Pseudobacteroides sp.: one gene and its partner. The protein of the gene in region 1 interacts with the protein of each later gene in a pairwise test. Links are inferred from orthologs where the notes say so. Each region holds a gene or a part of one and is shown in the gene's direction. Other genes may lie near its edges. The genes, in order: VIO64_RS16345 and ftsW.

What was found.
Region 2: the proteins of VIO64_RS16345 (region 1) and ftsW interact in binary tests that used the Escherichia coli proteins (3 or more experiments, as listed by UniProt). The link is inferred for Pseudobacteroides sp. from one-to-one orthologs.

Annotation. Positions count from the first base shown.
Region 1 is NZ_DATCTU010000103.1:21,367-32,120, reverse strand. Bases 3,377-6,370 are described here. They hold VIO64_RS16345 (penicillin-binding transpeptidase domain-containing protein), read left to right. Parts: upstream 3,377-3,736; coding sequence 3,737-6,004; downstream 6,005-6,370. Other genes in these bases: VIO64_RS16340 (hypothetical protein), read left to right, coding at 6,059-6,370; VIO64_RS16350 (glutamate-5-semialdehyde dehydrogenase), read left to right, coding at 3,377-3,626. In the rest of the region: VIO64_RS16380 (S1 domain-containing RNA-binding protein), read left to right, coding at 1-380; VIO64_RS16365 (hypothetical protein), read left to right, coding at 1,029-1,190; VIO64_RS16360 (hypothetical protein), read left to right, coding at 1,229-1,519; VIO64_RS16355 (2Fe-2S iron-sulfur cluster binding domain-containing protein), read left to right, coding at 1,726-1,992; more of VIO64_RS16350, read left to right, coding at 2,337-3,376; more of VIO64_RS16340, read left to right, coding at 6,371-6,859; VIO64_RS16335 (hypothetical protein), read right to left, coding at 6,967-7,197; VIO64_RS16330 (acetylxylan esterase), read right to left, coding at 7,284-8,246; VIO64_RS16325 (response regulator), read left to right, coding at 8,453-8,806; VIO64_RS16320 (chemotaxis protein CheA), read left to right, coding at 8,854-10,754. UniProt on the Escherichia coli protein: Essential cell division protein that catalyzes cross-linking of the peptidoglycan cell wall at the division septum. Required for localization of FtsN.
Region 2 is NZ_DATCTU010000112.1:88,922-99,581, forward strand. What follows is about bases 1-2,900. They hold ftsW (putative lipid II flippase FtsW), read left to right. Parts: upstream 1-845; coding sequence 846-1,955; downstream 1,956-2,900. Other genes in these bases: mraY (phospho-N-acetylmuramoyl-pentapeptide-transferase), read left to right, coding at 1-820; murG (undecaprenyldiphospho-muramoylpentapeptide beta-N-acetylglucosaminyltransferase), read left to right, coding at 1,966-2,900. Also shown: more of murG, read left to right, coding at 2,901-3,063; VIO64_RS18190 (UDP-N-acetylglucosamine 1-carboxyvinyltransferase), read left to right, coding at 3,409-3,786; VIO64_RS18195 (hypothetical protein), read right to left, coding at 3,805-4,371; VIO64_RS18200 (sigma-70 family RNA polymerase sigma factor), read left to right, coding at 4,726-5,484; VIO64_RS18205 (PA14 domain-containing protein), read left to right, coding at 5,477-7,441; VIO64_RS18210 (anti-sigma factor domain-containing protein), read right to left, coding at 7,602-9,260; VIO64_RS18215 (hypothetical protein), read right to left, coding at 9,423-10,660.

The DNA of each region.
Region 1 (10,754 bases):
GTATAACCAGTTTTGGGGCTTTTATTCAACTGCCGGAAGGAAAAACAGGTCTGGTGCACATTTCTGAAGTTGCTGAGGAATATGTCAAAGACATAAGGTCACATCTCAAAGAAAATCAAGTTGTTAAAGTGAAGATTATTTCAGTAGACAAAAACGGTAAGATTAGTTTATCTATTAAGAAAGCTCAAGAATCCAATACTAATCACAGAACTGTTAAGCCTGTTGATATTGACTGGAACAGAAATAGCACTGATAACCTGTCATTCGAAGAGCGACTGGCAAAGTTCATGAAGGATAGTGATGAAAAGCTTCATGATTTAAAGAAAAATTTTGAATCCAAAAGGGGCAGTGGTGGGTACAGAAGATCTGCTCAATTTTAAATGATATCAACTTAATTGATTATATTAAATATCCGGGTAAATTACCCGGATATTTGTGTATATATGGGGAATGATGGTGTACTCTACACCCAATTTCTCATGATAGCAATTAAGCTTTTATAGAAATATAAAAATAGCACAATTTAACATTAAAAAGTTATTGACAAACAACAATTAATGTATTACAATGTAAAAGTCGCTGATAAGTGATGCAGATATGCCGGAGTGGCGGAACTGGCAGACGCACAGGACTTAAAATCCTGCGGACTAATCCTCCGTACCGGTTCGATTCCGGTCTCCGGCACTAACATCACTTATAATGCGATTTTCATATCGCGGGGTGGAGCAGTATGGTAGCTCGTCGGGCTCATAACCCGAAGGTCGTCGGTTCAAATCCGGCCCCCGCAACTAAAATAAAAATGACTTATTCACATGAATAAGTCATTTTTATTTTTTAGGGAATTATCTTATTTTATAGTAATATCCAAATATTGAATAAACACTTTTAAATGTTATGGAATTAAGTGGGAAGTGTTTTCGTACATTAAGGCTTTTTTAGCATTATTAACAAATATAATTTTCATGATAATGATACAAAATATTATTAAATAAACATTATAAAAACATTATCCATTAGGAGGTTTTGTTATGAAAGGATGGAACCCTTTTGGAAAGATTGATATGGAAATTGGAAGTTTCTTAGAGAAGTCACCCTTCAACAAAGAATATGGAAAAGATGAAAGCACATCTGAGCTAAAGGAAAATGAAAAGAAAAGGGCATCAGAAGAAAAGAATAATACAAAGGAATAGTTAGGGACCCAATAATACATGAGGGAGTGTAAGGGATTATGGAAGGTAATAACACCCAAGGTTTGAATTTCAGTCAGCAATTTAATATAAATGAAGTTTCATTTGACAATGTGAATAAGGAATTTGAAAGTAAATTCAGAGAAAGATATAAAGATTCGCTAAGTTTGATGTCGGACAGTCATGATAAGTTGGAGAATGCTACAGGTGCCAGTTCTTTGAATACGCTTGAAAAAATGGCTCGAAACATAAAGTATTATAGCAAGAATTCCGACTTCGAAGAAAGTTTCGAAGAAGTATTAAAGGAAGCGGAGAACAATAATCAAACTTGAGGGCAGAAAAATAATAGTGTTCCATAAGTGATTAGGAAACCTTTATAGGGAGCGTACAAATCCAAATAAAAGAGGATCGTGGATGACCAGGATCTTCTTTTATTTATTATTTATATTATTTAGATATTTTTTTTGGAGGAAATATATAAAATAGTGGTAAGTATAGATGGATAATGGATTTTATTAAGCTATGGAGGATTGGTTTTATGAAGGTTAAATTCATTAAAAAAACAAAAATAAAAAAAGAAAAATCAATATTGGATGTAGCCTTGGACTTAAATTTAAAGATAAAGGCGAGTTGTGACGGAAGGGGAAAGTGTGGAAAGTGCATGGTCAGGGTAGCAGACGGAGAGGTTTCGGAGTTGTCAAAAGCTGAAAAAAAGTTTTTAAGTGATGAGCAGATTGAGAAGGGATACAGGCTTGCATGTGAAACAAAGATAATTGGGGACGCAAAGATTGAGCTGATAGATTAGAACCATTTTAAACTAGTCTATCGGAAATATTCTTAGGCAGGAACAAAAAATAACTTCCGCTATAAATTTCGCTCAGGTGTTGAATTAACTCGTCAACACCCGGGGTGCATGGCGAGCAGTTTAGTGAAGCTAAACCACCAGATACGTAGAAAGCGAATGTAATTTTTTAATCATACATTAAATAAGCAAAAATGTTTTTCAAAACAAATGGTTTATGTTAGAATATAATAAATTCCCAACAGTGTGCAAAAAGGATATTATAAGGCTAAAGGTTGCAAAATCTCAAGTGATTTTCTTCTTTGGTCGTTGGAACATAAATTTACAAGGAGTTGGTTGTATTGAATATGCAGGAGATTGCCATAAAGGCTAAAGAGGCTTCCATTAAGCTTTCTGCTGTTAGTGGAGAATTGAAGAATAAAGCCTTGGAGAACATTGCGATAAAGCTTGGAGAAAGAAAAAATGAGATTGTAGAGGCTAACAAGGAAGATTTGCAAAGGAGCGAAAAAGAAAACCTTGCAGCTCCTTTATTAAAGAGGCTTAAATTCGATGAAAGCAAAATAAATGATGTCATAGAGGGTATAAAAAGTCTTATAGGTCTCCCAGACCCTGTCGGGGAAACACTATCTTCTACTGAGCTTGATGAAGGTTTGGAGCTTTACAGAGTTACATGCCCTATCGGCGTGATAGGAATAATTTTTGAATCAAGACCTGATGCATTGGTTCAGATATCCACACTTTGCTTAAAGAGCGGAAACAGTGTTTTATTAAAGGGTGGCTCAGAGGCGAAGGAAACTAACAGGATTTTGACAAAGATTATAGATGAAGCAACTATTGAGGCCGGCATGCCAGAGGGTTGGATCAGTCAAATTGAAACAAGGTCGGATGTAAGTGAAATGCTGAAAATGGACGGTTATATAGACCTTATTATTCCTAGGGGGTCAAATGAGTTTGTAAGGCATATAATGAATAATTCCAGGATTCCTGTAATGGGGCATGCTGACGGAATATGCCATTGTTATGTTGAGGAAGATGCTGATACAGATATGGCTGTAAGGATCGTTACAGATTCCAAAACTCAGTATGTTGCAGTTTGCAATGCAGCTGAAACACTCCTTGTAAATGAAAAGATTGCAAGGGATTTTCTACCTGCACTTAAGGCAGAACTTGACAAAAAGGATGTTGAGCTTAGGGGATGTGAGAAGGTTCGGGGGATTGTTGATGCTAAGTCTGCAACTATGGATGATTGGGCAACTGAGTACCTTGATTATATTCTGTCCGTTAAGATAGTAAAGGATTTGGACGAAGCGATTGAGCATATAAATCGTTATGGATCGGGACATACCGATGCAATTATTACGAAGGATAAAAATAAGGCAGCTAGGTTTATGAGTCTTGTGGATTCGGGAAATGTATTTTGGAATTGCTCAACAAGGTTTTCTGATGGATTCCGTTATGGTTTTGGTGCAGAGGTAGGTATAAGCACAAGTAAAATTCACGCGAGAGGTCCTGTTGGGTTGGATGGTCTTATAATATACAAATACAAGCTCATTGGAAATGGTCATATAGTAGATGATTACTCAAAACATGTAAGGACATTTAAACATAAAAAAACCGATAAAGATTTTCCTATGTAAAAATTAATAATGTGCCGATATTTAGAATATATTCATTTATCAAATAAAAACACTTTAAATTTAAAGTGTTTTTTAATAAGAGTAAGTTGTTTGGAAAGGTGTGAAGTTTTTTGAGCTCATTACAAAAGATAAAAAAGGGGAGAATTGCTTTTGTATTATTCATATTTGTAGCCATGATAACTGCCTTGATTGGCAGGTTTGTCTGGCTTCAGATCATTGAAGGCGGCAAGCTAAGTTCAGCGGCTTTGGCACAGCAGACAAGAGATACATTGATATCCCCAAGAAGAGGGAATATTTATGACAGGAATAGAAAAGAGCTTGCAGTGAGTATACCCTATTATACAATATCCGTGTGCCCTGAGAATATCCACAAGCTGAAGGAGGATGCGGACGAAATAGCATCAATGTTGTCCCAGATTCTTCAGACCGATAAAAACGAAATTTCAAAAAAGCTGGCAAACAAAAAAAGTAAATACCAGCTTATAAAAAGGAAAGTGGATAAGGATACCTCCGAAAAGATTAAGACCTGGATTAAGGAAAAAAAGATTGAGGGTGTTTATCTTGAAGAAGAGCCGAAAAGATACTATCCTGCTGGCAGTTTAGCTTCACATGTTATTGGGTTTACAGACTTTGAAAACAGTGGGGTGCTGGGTATTGAAAGAACCATGGATAAATACCTGAAAGGAAAACCTGGTAAAATTTTGAGTGAGGTTGATGCAGGCGGTCAGGGAGTAATGCCTGGAGAAAGCAAGGTCATCGATGTAAGGGATGGGTCAAATATAGTCCTTACAATTGATGAAGTGATTCAGGATATAGCAGATAGGGCTTTGAGTGAAGCTATAACCCAGTTTAAGGTTGTTAACGGGGGGACTGCAATTGTAATGGATCCCAGGACAGGTGAAATTCTTGCGATGGTTTCAAAGCCTGATTTCGATTTGAATAAGCCCACCGGTGTGCCGCAAGGGGCAGATCCAACCAAATGGAAAGGTACCGGAGAGAATGAAGGGAAATTCTTATGGAATTACATATGGAAAAATAAAACACTTGCTGACACTTATGAGCCTGGTTCAACATTTAAAACCATTACTTCTGCCATAGGTATAGAAGAAGGACTGGTTACTCCCGATACAACTGTTAACGATTTTACATACAGACTAACTCCCAATTCACCTAAAATAGATTGTCACCTACCCAACAGGCATGGAGTTGAAAGCTTCAGACTCAGTATGTATAGGTCTTGTAATCCTGTATACGCAAAGCTGTCTCAGGATGTTGGATTAGATAGATTTTATGGGTATATGAAAGCCTTTGGGTTTTATGATAAGACAGGTATAGAACTTCCTGAAGAACTTGGCGGTATATTTCAGGAGAAGCCTACAAAGTTGGATATGGCTGTTGCTTCCTTTGGACAGAGGTTTACAATAACGCCTCTTCAGCTAATAACGGCATACTCGGCTATTGCCAACGGAGGAAAACTTTTGGAACCTCATATAGTAAAAGAAATAACAGACCAGGATGGAAATATAATTGAAAGAAATGAACCTGAGGTTGTTAGAAATGTAATTTCAAGGCAGACCAGTGAAACATTAAAGGATATACTATTAGGTGTTGTCAGTGACCCTAACGGTACAGGAGGGAAATCATACGTAAAAGGGTATGGTGTTGCTGGTAAAACAGGTACAGCTGAAACAACAAAAAATACAAACAGATTAGGCTTGCCTGACTTGGCTAAAAACCTGAATATTCCATGGGCCGTGCCCATTGATTATAAGGATGAAGAAAGATATGTGGCTTCCTTTGCAGGGCTTGCACCTATCGATAACCCTGTAATTACAATATTGGTTACGCTGGACTATCCCAATATGAAAGAACACACAGGGGGGTATGTAGCGGCTCCCGTAGCTGGAAAAATTATTGAAGAGACACTGGAACATTTAGGTGTTGAAAGAAAATACACAGAGCGTGATAAGAAGCTTATTCCAAGGGAATACACTGTCCCTGATGTAAGAAATATGGATATTGAAAACGCTGCTGCAGAATTGAAAAAAAGCAAGCTTGATTTTATAAAGGAAGATTTGGGAGATGTTAAGAACACAAAGGTTATATCCCAATACCCAAAGCCGGGGACAATAGTAAGGGAGAATTCATTTATTACACTGTATATGTATAAAACCGATAAGCCTGTAATGGTAAAGGTACCTGACTTAAGCAAGAAAACTGTTTTGGAGGCCATAAATACACTTAATGATATTGGACTTAATATAAAGGTCAATGGGGAAGGTTTTGCTGTTTCCCAATCAGTTTTACCGGGCAAGGAAGTTCAAAAAGGATATGAGGTAGGAGTAAATTTTGAAACGGGCAGTAATCTGGATGACTAGAAGTGACAGACTTTAGTTATACATAATCTATTATCAAATGAAAGGAATGTTTGAATGAACTGGATAGATAAGCTTGAAAGGAAGTACAAACGTTTTTCCATTCCCGGGTTGGTAAGGTATATAGTTATAGTAACTGCCATATTGTTCGCGGTAAATGAGTTTTCTCGAAGTAACAGTGTGTTTGGTTTATTGGCACTGGATGCTTCAAGAGTCTTAAGCGGGGAAGTCTGGAGATTGATATCCTTTATTTTTGTTCCTCCGGGTTTGGGTATCATAGCAGTTATATTTATGCTTTACATATTCTATATGTTTGGTACATCTATGGAAAAGTACTGGGGCAGTTTCAGGCTGACGCTCTATTATTTTATCGGTATGGTTTCAGCAATAATAGCTGCTTTTATAACAGGATACGGGACATCTGAGTTTATCATTCTGTCCATTTTCCTTGCATTTGCTTATATAAATCCTGACTTTAAGCTTCTTTTGTTTTTCATTATACCGGTTAAGGTTAAATACCTTGCTTGGTTTGAGCTTTTGTATGTGCTGTACACCATAATGTTTGGTTACCTGTATGTTAAGATTGCAGCAATATTATCATTTACCAGCTTCATTATGTTCTTTGGCAGTGATATGTATCAAAGATGGGTGGGGCCCAAGGTTAAGAAGTTGATAAAGCAGCAAAAAAGAAGGAAATTCAAGGTTATTGTGCCTGAGAGAAATTTTAAGATTGTTCATAGGTGCAGGGTTTGCGGAAGAACATCAGAGGATTACCCTCAATTGAAATTTGGCTATTGCCGAACTTGCGGAAGTGATTATGAATACTGCAGCGATCATCTGGGGAAACATAAACACTGATCTGCAGATAAAAGTAGTCAAATGTAAGCTTTTTGCACTTTTAATCTAATTAAAGCATTAACCGGATTTGGTCTTCAAATCCGGTTAAAATTATTATTTGTTCTATTTTATAATGTTGTTGTGGAGGTGTATTCCACCTTTATTGTGTCGTCTTTCTGCCTTGCAAGCTTTGCTTTATTCCCTCTTCCGTCTTCAATATTGAGCTTTTCAAGCTTGCATTCAACAAAAAAATTAACAACGGTTGTTTCAACAAATCCAGCCCAGTTTTGTTTTTTTTCGATAATGTCTGAAGAAACCTCTAAGATTTCCTCAATATTATTGTTTTCATTTGTAGACATGTTTTTCACCTTTCTTCGTGTTTTATTTGAAATATTAAAGTTGACAACATTATTATCTTACCACCTTTAATCGGTTCTTGGAAGTATTAAAGAAGAAATTCCATCAATGTCTTAAGCTTCTTATCAAGAAACCCGGGTATATATTCATGACCGAAATATCTGAACACAGATATTTCCTTTGAGCATTTCATATGGTTGAATGCGGCAAACACGGTTGATGGAGGAGTAATTGTGTCAACAAGTCCTATTGATGTGAGGCAGTGACATTTAATATTAGGTGCAAGATTCATCATATCAAAATATGAGAGGGTCTTTTTGGCTTCAATCTCAATTTGAGGATCTGCTGAATTACGCCTGAAAAATTCATTCAATTCACCATATGGCCCCTCTGGACAAATATCTATTGCCCTATTAAAGTGAGACAGAAATGGGTATTCGGTAACAGAAAGTACCGGAATTGGCGATAATGCTGCAGTAGCTAAAGCTAAGGCACCACCCTGGCTCTCTCCCACTACTGCTATTTTGTCTTTGTTGACGCCTTCGATAGATGCCAATATTTCCGCAGCTCTAACCGCATCCATGTAAACCGCTCGATAGTAGTATTTTTCAGGTGATAGCAAGCCCTTGGTCATCCAGCCTGTGCTGTGTCCATGGGTGGATACTACATTATCAATGCTGTCTCCCTGCTGGCCCCTGCAGAACATAAAAAGTACGGCATATCCACGAAGGGCATAATTAGCCACATCATGATGCCTGCCGTCAAAAGCCCAGTTATAGCCATGAAAATGCAGTATACCCGGATGAGGACCTTGGGTCTGTGGAATTGCAAACCATCCTGATATATGGGAATTATTAAAGCCCTTAAAGCTGAGCTTATACATTTTTATACCCTTGGCAGGATAATCAATGGGGTCAAGAGAATACTCCAAAGGGACAGATTCTAATTCGGAAAGAGAATTTTCCCAGAATGCGTTGAAATCTTTCTCTCTTGTCAGAGCTGGTAAATATTCTTTTAATTCACTTAAAGGCATATCATAGGGTTGATTCATAATGTTCCTCCTTAACTGATTTTGTTGTCCAAATGATTCATTTTCATATAAACATTAACCATTTTCGTGACGATATTAGTATAGACTTATGTTTTAGCTATTGAAAACATACGGTGACAAATTGAAACTGCTATTTTTAATATACTATACAATGTAATATTTTTCAAATTAATTAAGGAATAAAAATAATCAGGGAGTGTGATCATATGCCAAGTGTTTTAATAGTTGATGATGCAGCATTCATGAGGACATCGCTGAAACTGATGCTTGAAAGGAATGGTTTTACCGTTGTGGGAGAAGCAGAGAACGGAGTCGCATGTATTCAGAAGTATGTAGAGCTAAAGCCCGATATAGTTACAATGGATATTACAATGCCTATCCTAGATGGTATAGAAGCAACCAAAAAGATTAAGGAATTGGATCCAAAAGCAAAAGTAATCATAGTATCGGCAATGGGGCAGGAGGCATATGTGAGGGATGCTGTAGTAGCAGGTGCCAAGAATTTTATAGTAAAGCCATTCAAGGAAGATCATGTCATGAAAGTTTTAAATTCATTGTAATATCCCGGTATTGCTTTATTAACACATAATAAGAAGAGGTGGTTTAATTGTCTGATAACTACAGAGAGCCTATGTTGGAAATGTACAAATTTGAGACAAATCAACTTATTGAGCAGTTGGAGCAGCTTATTATCTCAAGCGAAAAATCCAGTTGCTATTCTCAGGAAGCCATTAATGAGATTTTTAGAATTATGCATACAATAAAGGGCTCATCTGCAATGATGCTTTTTAATGGAATCTCTACTCTGGCACATTCAATAGAGGATTTGTTTTTTTTTCTGAGAGAATCAAAGCCTGCTAAGGTGGATTACATTAAACTAAGTGATCTTATTCTTTGCTGTACGGATTTTATCAAGGAAGAGCTCTCAAAGATTGAGAGGGGGATTGAGCCGGATGGTGACTCCGGAGATCTGGTAAATAACATCAAGACATACCTTGGGGATTTGAAAGGAGTTGGAGGCATTTCAGCATCTGAGAAAGCAGCCAGTTCCGAGGAAAAGACTGCTGATAATAAAAAACAGAAATATTATATTACCTATAGCTTAAATGGTGATACTGTAAAAACTTGCTTCAGGGCTGCTTTGTATTTTGACGATGGCTGCGAAATGGAGAACATTCGTGCCTTTTCAGTCCTACATTCTTTGAAGGATGTAGCACAAGATATAATGAGTGAGCCATCGGATATTATTGAAAATGAAGAAAGTGCCCAAGTTATAAGGGAAAACGGGTTCAAGATGTTTTTTAACAGCAACAGCTCCTTTGAAGACATTGAAAAGATCCTCAAAGAGACGATATTCCTAAAAAAGCTTGAGTTGGAAGTTGTGGAGAAGGGCGAGGCGGCTCCAGCAATTAAGAAAAAACCGATAATAGATCTTGAAAGCCCTAAACCTGTTATGCCTGAGTCTGCAAAACCTGAAAGGGAAAAGGAGCAGGCTGGTAAATCCACGCAGCAAAACATAATAAGCGTAAATGTAAGCAAGCTTGACAAACTTATGGACCTGGTTGGGGAATTGGTTATTTCTGAAGCAATGGTTACAAGCAATCCTGATTTGAGAGGCTTGAGCCTTGATAATTTCAGCAAGGCGGCAAACCAATTGAAGAAAATCACCAGTGAGCTTCAGGATATTGTCATGTCTATTAGAATGGTACCTCTATCTGGGACTTTCCACAAAATGAATAGAATTGTCCGAGATATGTGTAAGAAGCTCAATAAGGATGTAGAGCTTGAAATACTAGGTGAGGAAACAGAAGTTGACAAAAATATAATTGAAAATATATCCGACCCATTAATGCACCTTATAAGAAATTCAATTGATCATGGTATCGAAACAAAGGAAGAGAGAAAACAAAAAGGTAAGAGTGCAAAGGGAAAAATAACCCTGGAAGCTAAAAATGAGGGCGGAGAAGTAATAATCATTGTAAAGGATGACGGAAGAGGACTAAACAAGGATAAGATACTTCGAAAAGCAATTGATAACGGACTTATTCAGGATACAGGCAAAGACATTTCCGAGAGGGAGATTTTTTCAATGATATTTTTGCCGGGGTTTTCCACAAAGGAGAATGTGACGGAGTTTTCAGGCAGGGGTGTGGGTATGGATGTTGTGTCAAACAACATTGAGAAAATCGGCGGAATTGTTAATGTAGACAGCACAGTTGATGAAGGAACCACAATGACTATAAGGATACCCCTGACTTTGGCAATAATTGACGGTATGAATATAAGAGTTGCTAATTCAACATATACAATTCCTATAACATCAATAAAAGAATCCTTTAGGATAAAAGAAAATGAACTTATAACAGATCCGGATGGAAATGAAATGATAATGGTCAGGGGAGATTGCTATCCTGTCATTAGGATACACAGGCTATTTAATATAAATGATTCCATAACCAATATACATGAAGGTATTACAATTATGGTAGAAAGTGAAATGAATACAGT
Region 2 (10,660 bases), on another replicon or contig:
GACAGGTACACCCAACATTGGAGGTTTGATTTTTTTAATACCTATTCTTTTATTATCTGTTTATTTTTGCAGAGTATATCCAAACATGATACCAATGTCTATAGCCACCATAGGGTTTGGACTAATAGGTTTTATTGATGATTTTATTAAAGTTAAGAAAAAAAGGAAGGATGGGCTTTATCCCAAGCAGAAAACTGTAGGCCTTTTGCTTGTGGCAGCTGTTTTTGCCATATATACCGCTTACTTTACCGATCTTGGTGTAGATATAACCATTCCTTTTTTAGGAATAATAAATGAAAAGTGGTTTTATATAATATTTGTAATATTTGTGCTGTACAGTATAACAAATGCAGTAAACATTACCGATGGGTTGGATGGTCTTGCGGCTGGAACAACCATTATTGTAATGGTATTCTTTACTCTTATTGCCATGACCAATAGGGAGTGGGAATACAGTATGGTGTTTTCCTCCTTCGTCGCGGGAGGATGCCTCGGGTTTCTTACATTTAATATTCATCCCGCCAAGGTTTTTATGGGTGATACGGGATCATTGGCTTTAGGAGGTGCCGTCGGCACTCTTGCAATTATGATGAAGATGCCTTTTATAATACTTCTGGTTGGTGCCATATATGTAGCTGAGATACTTTCTGTTGCAATACAGGTAATATCATTCAAAACCAGGGGAAAGAGGATTTTTAAAATGGCACCTCTCCATCACCATTTTGAACTCTCAGGCTGGAAGGAAACCAAGGTAGTTTACACATTTTGGTTTGTAACATTTGTACTATGCAGCATTGGAATCGTTTTTTATAAAGGTTGAATCTGATTTTTGTGGAGGGTATTTGATGAAGGGAAAGAAACCTTTTGATTTTTGGATATTCATATCTGTACTGATGCTGCTTTCCATAGGCTTAATCATGCTTTTTAGTGCCAGTTACCCTAGTGCATATTATTATCATAAAGGTAATGCCTACTATTTTGTAGAAAGGCAAATGCTGTTTGCAGCAGTCGGTGTTATTGGAATGCTGGTGATATCAAGGATAGACTACCATAAGCTGGGAAAGATATCCCCCATTTTATTTGTTGCGAGCTTGGTTTTACTTATATTAGTAAGAATACCTGGGATAGGAACTAAACTTAACGGTGCTTACAGGTGGATTTTTATCGGCCCCCTTTCATTTCAGCCCTCTGAGCTATTAAAGATTTCAATGATTTTATTTTTTTCATATAGTTTGTCAAAGAGAAGAGATGAGCTGAAGTATTTCTTCAAGGGCTTGGTACCGTACCTGCTTTTAATCGGCCTGTTTTCGGGGCTACTATTAATTGAGCCTCACTTAAGCTGTACGGTTTTGGTTGTTATTGTTGCAACAATTATTCTGTTCTGTGCCGGTGCAAAGATAAAGCACTTTGTGCTACTGGGGGCACCTGTTGTAGCAGCTTTTATATTTGTTATTACTACAATGGAACATGCAAGGAAAAGGCTCACAACTTTTTTAGACCCCATGCAGGATAAGCAGGGTGACAGCTGGCAGATAATTCAGTCTCTTTATGCAATAGGTTCGGGAAGTTTATTCGGCAAAGGGGTGGGTAAGGGTATGCAGAAGCATCTCTATCTGCCTGAGCCCTATAACGATTTCATATTTGCGGTTATAGCGGAAGAGTTGGGTTTTATTGGTGTTTCAGCCATATTGATGCTGTTCTTTGTATTCATCTGGAGGGGTATAAAAGTAGCGATTAATACCCCAGACGTATTTGGAAGCCTTGTTGCAATCGGCTTAACGTCTTTAATAGGAATACAGGTGGTCTTGAATGTAGCGGTTGTTACATCATCCATCCCGGCAACAGGTATTGCATTGCCGTTTTTTAGTTCAGGGGGTACATCCCTTACATTTATGCTTTGCAGCATAGGGATTCTTTTGAACATATCAAAACAGGCAAATTATGAAAGAATATGAGGTGAGTCTATTGAAAGTATTGATAGCTGGCGGCGGTACTGCAGGTCATATAAATCCAGGGCTTGCAATTGCCAAGTATATAAAGTCAAAAAATCCGGAATCGGAAATAATTTTTATCGGCACCGAAAGAGGCCTTGAAACTAAATTAGTCCCAAGGGAGGGATTTGAGCTTAAGCTTATAAAGGTAAGAGGGTTTAGAAGAAAGCTTTCTAAGGATACATTTGTTGCTTTTAAGGAGATGTTTCAAGGGCTTTCAGAGGCTCGCGGAATAATAAAAAGGTTTAAGCCTGACATAGTAATAGGAACCGGGGGCTACGTTTGTGGTCCTGTTGTTTTTTCTGCTTCTATGAAAAAGATACCAACACTTATCCATGAACAAAATGCATTCCCAGGTGTTACAAACAGAATTCTTTCGAGATTTTCCAATGTAACGGCCATTAGCTTTAAGGAATCGGAAAAGTTCTTTAAGGCTGCAAAAAGGATAATGCTTACGGGTAATCCAATACGTAAGGAAATGCTTGAAATTGAACGTGGTAAAGCAAGAGAAAACCTAAAGGTAGACAGCAGTAATCCATTAGTGGTGATTTTTGGAGGAAGCCTGGGTGCTGAAAAAATTAATCAATCGGTGGTGGATATGCTCAAAGCCTATTACAGAGAAGGAAGTTTTAAGATTATTTATGCAACAGGTGAGAAGCAATATAATAATGTTGTGGAAAAACTGGAAGGAGTGAGTTTTCCTTCGGTTCAGGTGCTTCCATATATCTTTGACATGGCCGGTGTTATGGCAGCAGCAGATCTGGTGGTTTGCAGGGCAGGGGCAATAACAATAAGTGAACTTACAGCACTTTCTGTTCCCTCAATTATGATACCATCACCTTATGTAACGGCAAATCATCAGGAGCACAATGCCAAAGCCCTTGAAAAACACGGTGCTGCACAGGTAATATTGGAAAAGGATCTTAATGGAGAGCAGCTTCATAAAACGATAAGTGAAACTGTAAAAAACAAAGCAAAGCTTAAGCAAATGTCAAAAAATGCTGGTTTGATTGGTGTCAGGGATGCTGCAGAAAAAATATATAGCCTAGTGATGGAGATATGTGAAAAGTGATTTTTCAACCTTCTTGACATAAAAAAGGTAACACTTTTGTAAACCCAGCATAATATGATAACATAAGTGCATTGCAAATCAGCTGCAAGATGAATTCCATAAGTTCATTAATGCAGCTGTTATAGTCAAGGATTAAAGTTTTTCTTTAATTCTTATATAAGGCATGAATGAAAAATTACTTCCGCTTTCTACGCGGCTGGTCGTTTAGCTCCGCTAAACTGCTCGCCATGCATCCTGGGTGTTGACGAGTTAAGTCAACACATGAGCGAAATTTATAGCGGAAGTTATTTTTGATCTTGACTAAATTAGGAGTATTTCCACCGGGTTTTCGGAGGTGTTGTAAAAATGAGTAAACTTGTTATTGTCGGTGGACAAAAATTAAAAGGCGAAATTGTTGTTGAAGGTGCAAAAAATGCTGTATTACCTATACTAGCAGCTACTGTATTGAACGAAGGCCTTAGTGTTATAAAAAATTGTCCCAGACTAAAAGATGTTGAGGTAATGGTAAATATATTAAAAAGTTTAGGGTGTAAGGTAAATATGGAAGATAACATAATCCTTGTTGATTCTTCAACGATAAACAATACCTTCATACCCGAAGAACTTGCAGTTGAAATGAGATGCTCAATTATCTTTATGGGGGCAATCCTTTCGAAGTACGGTAAAGTTACTATAAGCTACCCAGGTGGTTGTGTTAATTCATGGGCAAATCAATTAATATAAAAAAATATAAACTCAATTTTAGCAGTAGGTTTTAAAAAAATTCTTTAGTCTGTTGCTTTCCATTGCCTTTATTATCTCGTTGTCTATTTCCAGTGCGGATGTGAATATATATGTTATATCCTTATGCAATTGTAGGAATTGCTCTTCTAAAGGCAAAACTTTCTTAAAGGAATCAGCAAATATAATTATTGTTGCAATTATTACCTTTAGTCTTAATATGCCTGAATATGCAGCAGTTGATTTTGCAGCAGTTTTTCTTTTAATTCTTATTCTTTTGCCTTCTTGCAGGTCTGCCAGCTTTTGAGCCATCTTGTATAGCTTTAGTCTGTTGCTGTCCGATATAATCCATGGGTTAGTTTCACCTGCTCTGCCAAAAAGCTTTCTTGTTTCACTGTTTACTTCCAATAATTCTCTATGAATCAAAGGTATTATCTTGCTGGCTTCACGCATGTAAAGCCCGAATTCGTTTATTGAAGCCAACCTTGCAACAGTTTCCCACAATGAAACCTTGTTATTTTGATATGGTTCGTATGACATGAATGCATTAAAATCATCACTGTTTATATCGTTATTAAATGTATTCAACTAGAAAACCTCCCTTAAATGATTGAAATTAACTTGAAATGAAATGCAAGATTTTTATCGGCAATAATATCTTATAACATTATGCTAAAAAAAGCTATTTCTTTCAGCCTATTCAAGTTATTAAATTTTTATAAATTTTTATAATTTTTAATTAATTTTTAATTAATTTTCATATTACGACAAAAAAAATATTTCACTACGAATGTTATCGTATAGAAGTTATTGAAACAATATGCCGATAAAAAAATATATATACTCAAAACCTACTAACTATGATAATAACTTTGAATCAATTTAAACTTTCTTTCATGCTTTGGTTATATAAATTCCTGCTTATAAAAGGGGTGCTTAATTTTGATTTTTACTGTTACTGTCTATAATTCTGACAAAGAGCATGCCGGGCATTTGGTTAACAGAATTAAAGCGGGGGATGAAGAACTTAGGGATAAATTTATAAACGATTACATACCTTTTATTTTAAAGGTTATTTCAAATGCGGTACCAAACAAGGAAGGCTTAAAAAACTGCGATGAATACAGTATTGGGCTTATTGCTTTCAATGAAGCTATTGATAAATTCGATAGCAACAAAAGCTATAAAACCTTTAACTTTTTTAGCTTTGCTGAGCAGATTATTAAGCGGAGAATTATTGATTATATACGAGTTGTGTCTAAAAGGAGTAAGGAAATACCGTTTTCATATTTGGAAGAAAAAGAAACTCAGTTTGATGAAAAGTATACTAACGAGCCGGCTATATCCAAATATGACAGGATAGAACTTTTTCAAGAGATCAAAAGTTTTGATGAGGAGTTGAAAGCGTTTGGAATTAAATTAAGTGATTTACATAAATATACACCAAAGCATAGCGACTCAAGAGAAATGTGTGTCAAGGTTGGAAAAAAGATAGCACAGAATAAAGAAATTTTTAAGAAAATAATTAATAAAAAATATTTTCCTATGAAGGAGCTAACCAAGATAGTTGATGTACATCCAAGGACTATTGAAAGAAACAGGGAGTTTATTATATCTGTTTCTATAATATACGGGAATGATTTTGAGCATTTGCAGTCCTATCTTGGTCGTACGTTAGGGGGCAGGGGAAAAAATGGATAAAAAGGGTATAATAATTTACGTTGGAAAACATTCAGTAACTGTTCTGACTGAAGATAACGGATATTTCAAGTTGAGAAGAAAGCCTTCCATGTATGTAAGCCAAGAAATATATATCAAAAAGAGCGATATAATCAATGAGTTCTTTATATTAAAAAGAGTATCTTTAGTGGCAGCAGTCGTTGTTTTTTTAGTAGGAATAGCTTTATATGCAAGTATATTGCATAATAAAAGCACTTTTAATGACAAGGTTCTGGCATATGTGAGCCTTGATATTAATCCGAGCATTCAGTTTGCTATTGATAAAGATTATAAAGTGATGAATGCCGATTATCTAAATAGAGACGCCAAGGAATTGATGGTGGATTTAAAACCGGAAGGCATGAAGATAAATGAGGCCTTTTATATTATATTAAGCAGATGCGTGGATAAAGGAATAGTTAAAGAAAATACTAAAAATTATTTTTTAATAACGGGCGCCTTGCAGGCAAATATAAATGGAAAAGCTGAAACTGAAGCCAACAATGACAAGTTGAAAAATCTTTTGAGCAGTTTGAAGAAAGATGTTGGTACTATGCCTGGAGAGGCTAACGAGATAGCTGTTTTTCAGCTAAATAAAAACGATATTGAAGCAGCTGACAAGAGCGGAATTTCTTTAGGAAGATATGCCTTATACAAGGAGATTGTAAAGGCAGGAAGCAAAATATCTCTTAGTGATTCTAAAAATTTTGAAGTATCGGATTTGATTATTGCATATGAAGAAGTGAGGAAGTATGCTGATCATAGCACACCGGTACCGGATAATTCAGATGTTCCGAACACAAAACAGCCTGATGCTTCGGTAGTTACGCCTGTTCCAAGTATGAAAAGCAGTGATTTAAAAAATACACCGATTATTCCAAGTACACCTGGTATTTCTAAAGCACCTTCAAGTAAAACAAATTCACCAAATATGTCAAATACTCCATCAAGCAACAAAATAAATTCTGACAAGAGCAGTATAAATCCATCAACAAGCAAGCCGAGCAGTGTGATATCATTAACGCCAAAACCAGAAGAAGAAGGAACTGGGTTAAGGGGTGAATATTACGATAATATAGATTTGACAAACTTAGTGAAGACGCGAATAGATAAATATATTTACTTTATGTGGGTGTCAGATTATCCTCCGACCAGTGCTCTTAAGAACGATGAATCTTACAGCGTTCGCTGGACTGGTTATATAAAGCCTCAGTATACGGCAGAATACACGTTTTATGTTACCCGAGATAACGGTGTAAGGCTTTGGATCGACAATAAGCTTATTATTGATAAGTGGAACGATCAATTTAATGTAACTGACACAGGGAAAATAGTTTTACAGGGCAACGAGAAATATGATATTAAAATCGAATTCTATAATAATACAGGTAACGGGTTAATATCACTCATGTGGAGCAGCATTTTAATGGAAAAATCAATTGTTCCTGTTTCGTGCTTATACCCTTCGACCTCTGAATTACCGGTAGGAACTGTATTTCCGGGTGAAGGAAAAGGATTAACCAGCGAATATTATGATAATTCCGATTTGACGTTGCTTAAGGCCTCAGGGATTGACAAGGAAATCAATTTTAACTGGGGAACGGGTTCTCCTGATAAGAGGATAAATCAGGATCAAAAATTCAGTATAAGATGGACAGGCTATATTCAACCTATTAATAGTGAGGATTATACATTCCATATTGACTACGATGGCGGAGTAAGGCTATGGATAGATGACAAGCTGGAAATAAACGAATGGGCTGAAACATTTAAGTTCTCCACACGTACTAGGGAAATAGCACTAAAAGCCGGGCATAAGCATAAAATAAAGCTTGAGTATTTTAATGGAGCACTTACTGGAAGGGTTAAGCTTATGTGGAGCAGCTCTTCATCTGAAAAATCTATTGTTCCAATGAGCAGGCTGTTCCCTGAGGATTAGAAGGAGGCTAGCACATAAAGATTTAGGATAAAAGAATAATAGGATAATAAGGTATCAAACTGACATTAAAATAAAAGGGCCATATAGATTAATAACTTTTATCTATACGGTCCTTTATTTTTGAGCCTTTTACTTTTGTTTTTTACTTTTTATCCTATCATCAATCGATTACAATCATTGTTAATGAACCGCTGGAGCTGGATCCGAAATCATTAACAAGTTTCCACTTATAATTGAAAATACCTTTCTTTTCGGCAATGATGGCAACTGTTCTGGATTGCGGCTCCGGTGTATTATCTTTCAATGAGGTTGATGAAATAACTTCATTGTTTTCATACAAAATAAGTGTAGTTCCGTTATTTCCTCCCGACATACTCATTGATAGCGAAAAATAATCCCCGACTTTTACAGAATAAGTATCCGATGATATTTGAACAATTCCTGGTATACCCTTAGCACCTGCTATTTCTGGAGCTGCTGAAGGTTTTATCGATGGCTTAGTAGCTACTGCAAGACTATCCGCTGGCTTTTTAGGTGTTGCTCTTCTTGTTGTGGGTGTAGGTCTTGCCGATTTTGTATTGGTTGCTCTCTGCCTTGTGGGCTGAATCGGTGTTGAAGTTGGATCAGCAGGACTGTTTGAAGGTTCATTATCCTCTGAATCATTCTCTTCGTCTAGTGGAAAACCTGCTATGGGAGACTCTGTCTGTTCAATAACAGCAGGAGTGGAGCTGACTTCCGCTGTTTCTACAGTCTCAGGAAATTCTGTAGCTTCTGGACCTTCAGAAGGCTCATAGGTTTCTTCCACTGGAGAAGGCTCATCCAATATAATTACCTTGCTTGAGGGAGAAGGGGATACAGTTTCAACTGATTTATTAAGAAATACTTTACTTCCGAATACAACAAGCACAATAACAGCAGCTAAACCTGCAGCAACACCTGCAAACTTTAATATTTTGTTGTAGGATAGTTGTGAACCGTCCTTATTAAGCTGAACCTGCTTGCCGATGCTTCTGTTATTGCTCCTGTCCACTTTTATAATAATGAACTGCCCTGAAAAATTCATTACAATAGCATCTTTTTTGAAAAGCTCAAGTATGATACCTATGTTTTCTGTAGGCTTACCCTGGGATATGTTTATGAGATAGCTTTTTAACACCTTCAAATCACTTTTTAATATTATTGCAAGGGCTATTATGTATTCTTTATTCTTTTCTATAAGTTTTCTTTGTACCTTAAACCTCTCGTCTAAATCATCCAAGGGAATAGACCTAAGATTGAACATGCTGTTAAAAAGTGTTTGACTGTCTGCAATGGACCTTGCAATCTTTAATGAAAACATGATCTGATCTACTTCTCTTGGGCCTAGGAAGAAAAGGTCCCTTAAGGTTATACCGAATTCCCATAGCTTTTGCTTGAAAATAATGATCTCATCCTTATTTTCAAAATTACGATACAAATATTCTTTTGAATCATCATTGGAGGGATCTATACTAGATGAGCTACTTGAGCTTTCCTCCCATAAAAAATGATATAACCACTCCTTAATAATCTTTTCTGAATATGTAGCAAAGCTATCGTTATCGTTAAAGTCATAATGGTCAATACAGTAGTTAAAAGCAGTAATAGCAGCTTCATATTCCTTACTGTTCGTAGGAATTGCTGATTTACTCAAGACCTGAGACACAACTTTCATGATCATGGTCTTGTTTTCTTCAATGAAACGCTCCCTTAATGAAAGATCTCCTTCCCTCATCTTTGTCAAGGCATTCATTAGATTATCGTTGTTGAAAACTTCGTTGTTAATAAAATCCGAGCTCATTTTATCATCTCCAAGGTAAAATTAGTTTAGGAATACATTTGATTCTTTATCTTCATTTACTGCTTGTCGTACATTTACTAAGGCATGAATGAAAAATTACTTCCGCTTTTGAGCGGGTGTTGACGAGTTAAGTCAACACATGAGCGAAACTTATAGCGGATGTTATTTTTGGATCATGACTGAAATAGTCTCACTTATTGCTGATCCTTTACTGTTAAGTAATTTAAACCAATATTTAAATGTTCCCTTAGATTTTGCCTTAAAAGACATGGATGCAGTTTGCGGGTTTGGGGAATCATCTTTATGCCTTTTAAAAAGAACTATTTTACCATTTTCATAAAGAACAATAATTGTCCCGTTATTTCCACCGGTCATGTTCATTGTTATCGTATATGTATCACCGATTTTAACATTATCTATATCACAGCCGATTATCGGTGTATCAGGCGGTCCTACTGCTTTATCCGTAGGCGGCGTGGGTGCCGGTGAGGGTGCTTTTTTAGTGGCTTTGGGCTTTTTAGTAGCCGAAGGCTTTACTACAGTATCGTTATATGTTTGTTCAGGTGTTGGCGTTGCAGGTATAAAATCGGTGCTTATAATATTTGCCTCCGGTGTAGGGCTGAACGCTGCTGTAAAAGTAGCAGTAACAGCGGGAATTGAAGGCTTTTTTTCCGGAGTATCGTTTTTTGCAACGATACCTTTTGATCCAACCTTACTTGGAGAATATGCAGGGGTTGAATCGCTCTTTAAAAGGTAAGTAAAACCAACCAAAATCGTCAAAGTAATAACAAAAAAACTGGCGGCAAAGATAGAATACCTTGTAATATTGGAAGGCTGTTTTATGTAATCGCTGTTTACAACCATTTGTTTACCTAAATAAAGGTTTGGAGTGTTCTTTATTTTAGCTATTGCAAACTTGCCTTGCAAAGTAAAGATCAATGCCTTTTCCTTATAAAGCTCAAGAATAATTCCAACGTTATCAGGGGATTTATTACCTGATTCGATATTCTTGAGATAGCTTTTAAATATAGACAAATTGCTGCTCATAATAAGAGCTAAAGCTATTATATAGGCTTTATGCTTTTCTATAAATTTTTTGTTGTTTCTGACATCTCTGTCAAGCAAGTCATAAGGAATACCTGCCTTTGACGAAATATTTTTGTAAACTTCAGGGTTGTATAGAAGCTTACGGGCTGTAGAGATAGAAATTTTGACAGACTCTTCATCAGAAGGAGTAACATTTACCAATGAATCCAAAGTAATGTCAAGTTCCCACAACCTAAGCTTGAACTTGGATATTTCATCCTTGTTTTCATAATCCCTGTATAAGTACTCGTTTTCAATTTGAGTATTTATAGTTGAAGAATTAGCGTTTAACAACTTTATGTAATCATAAACGG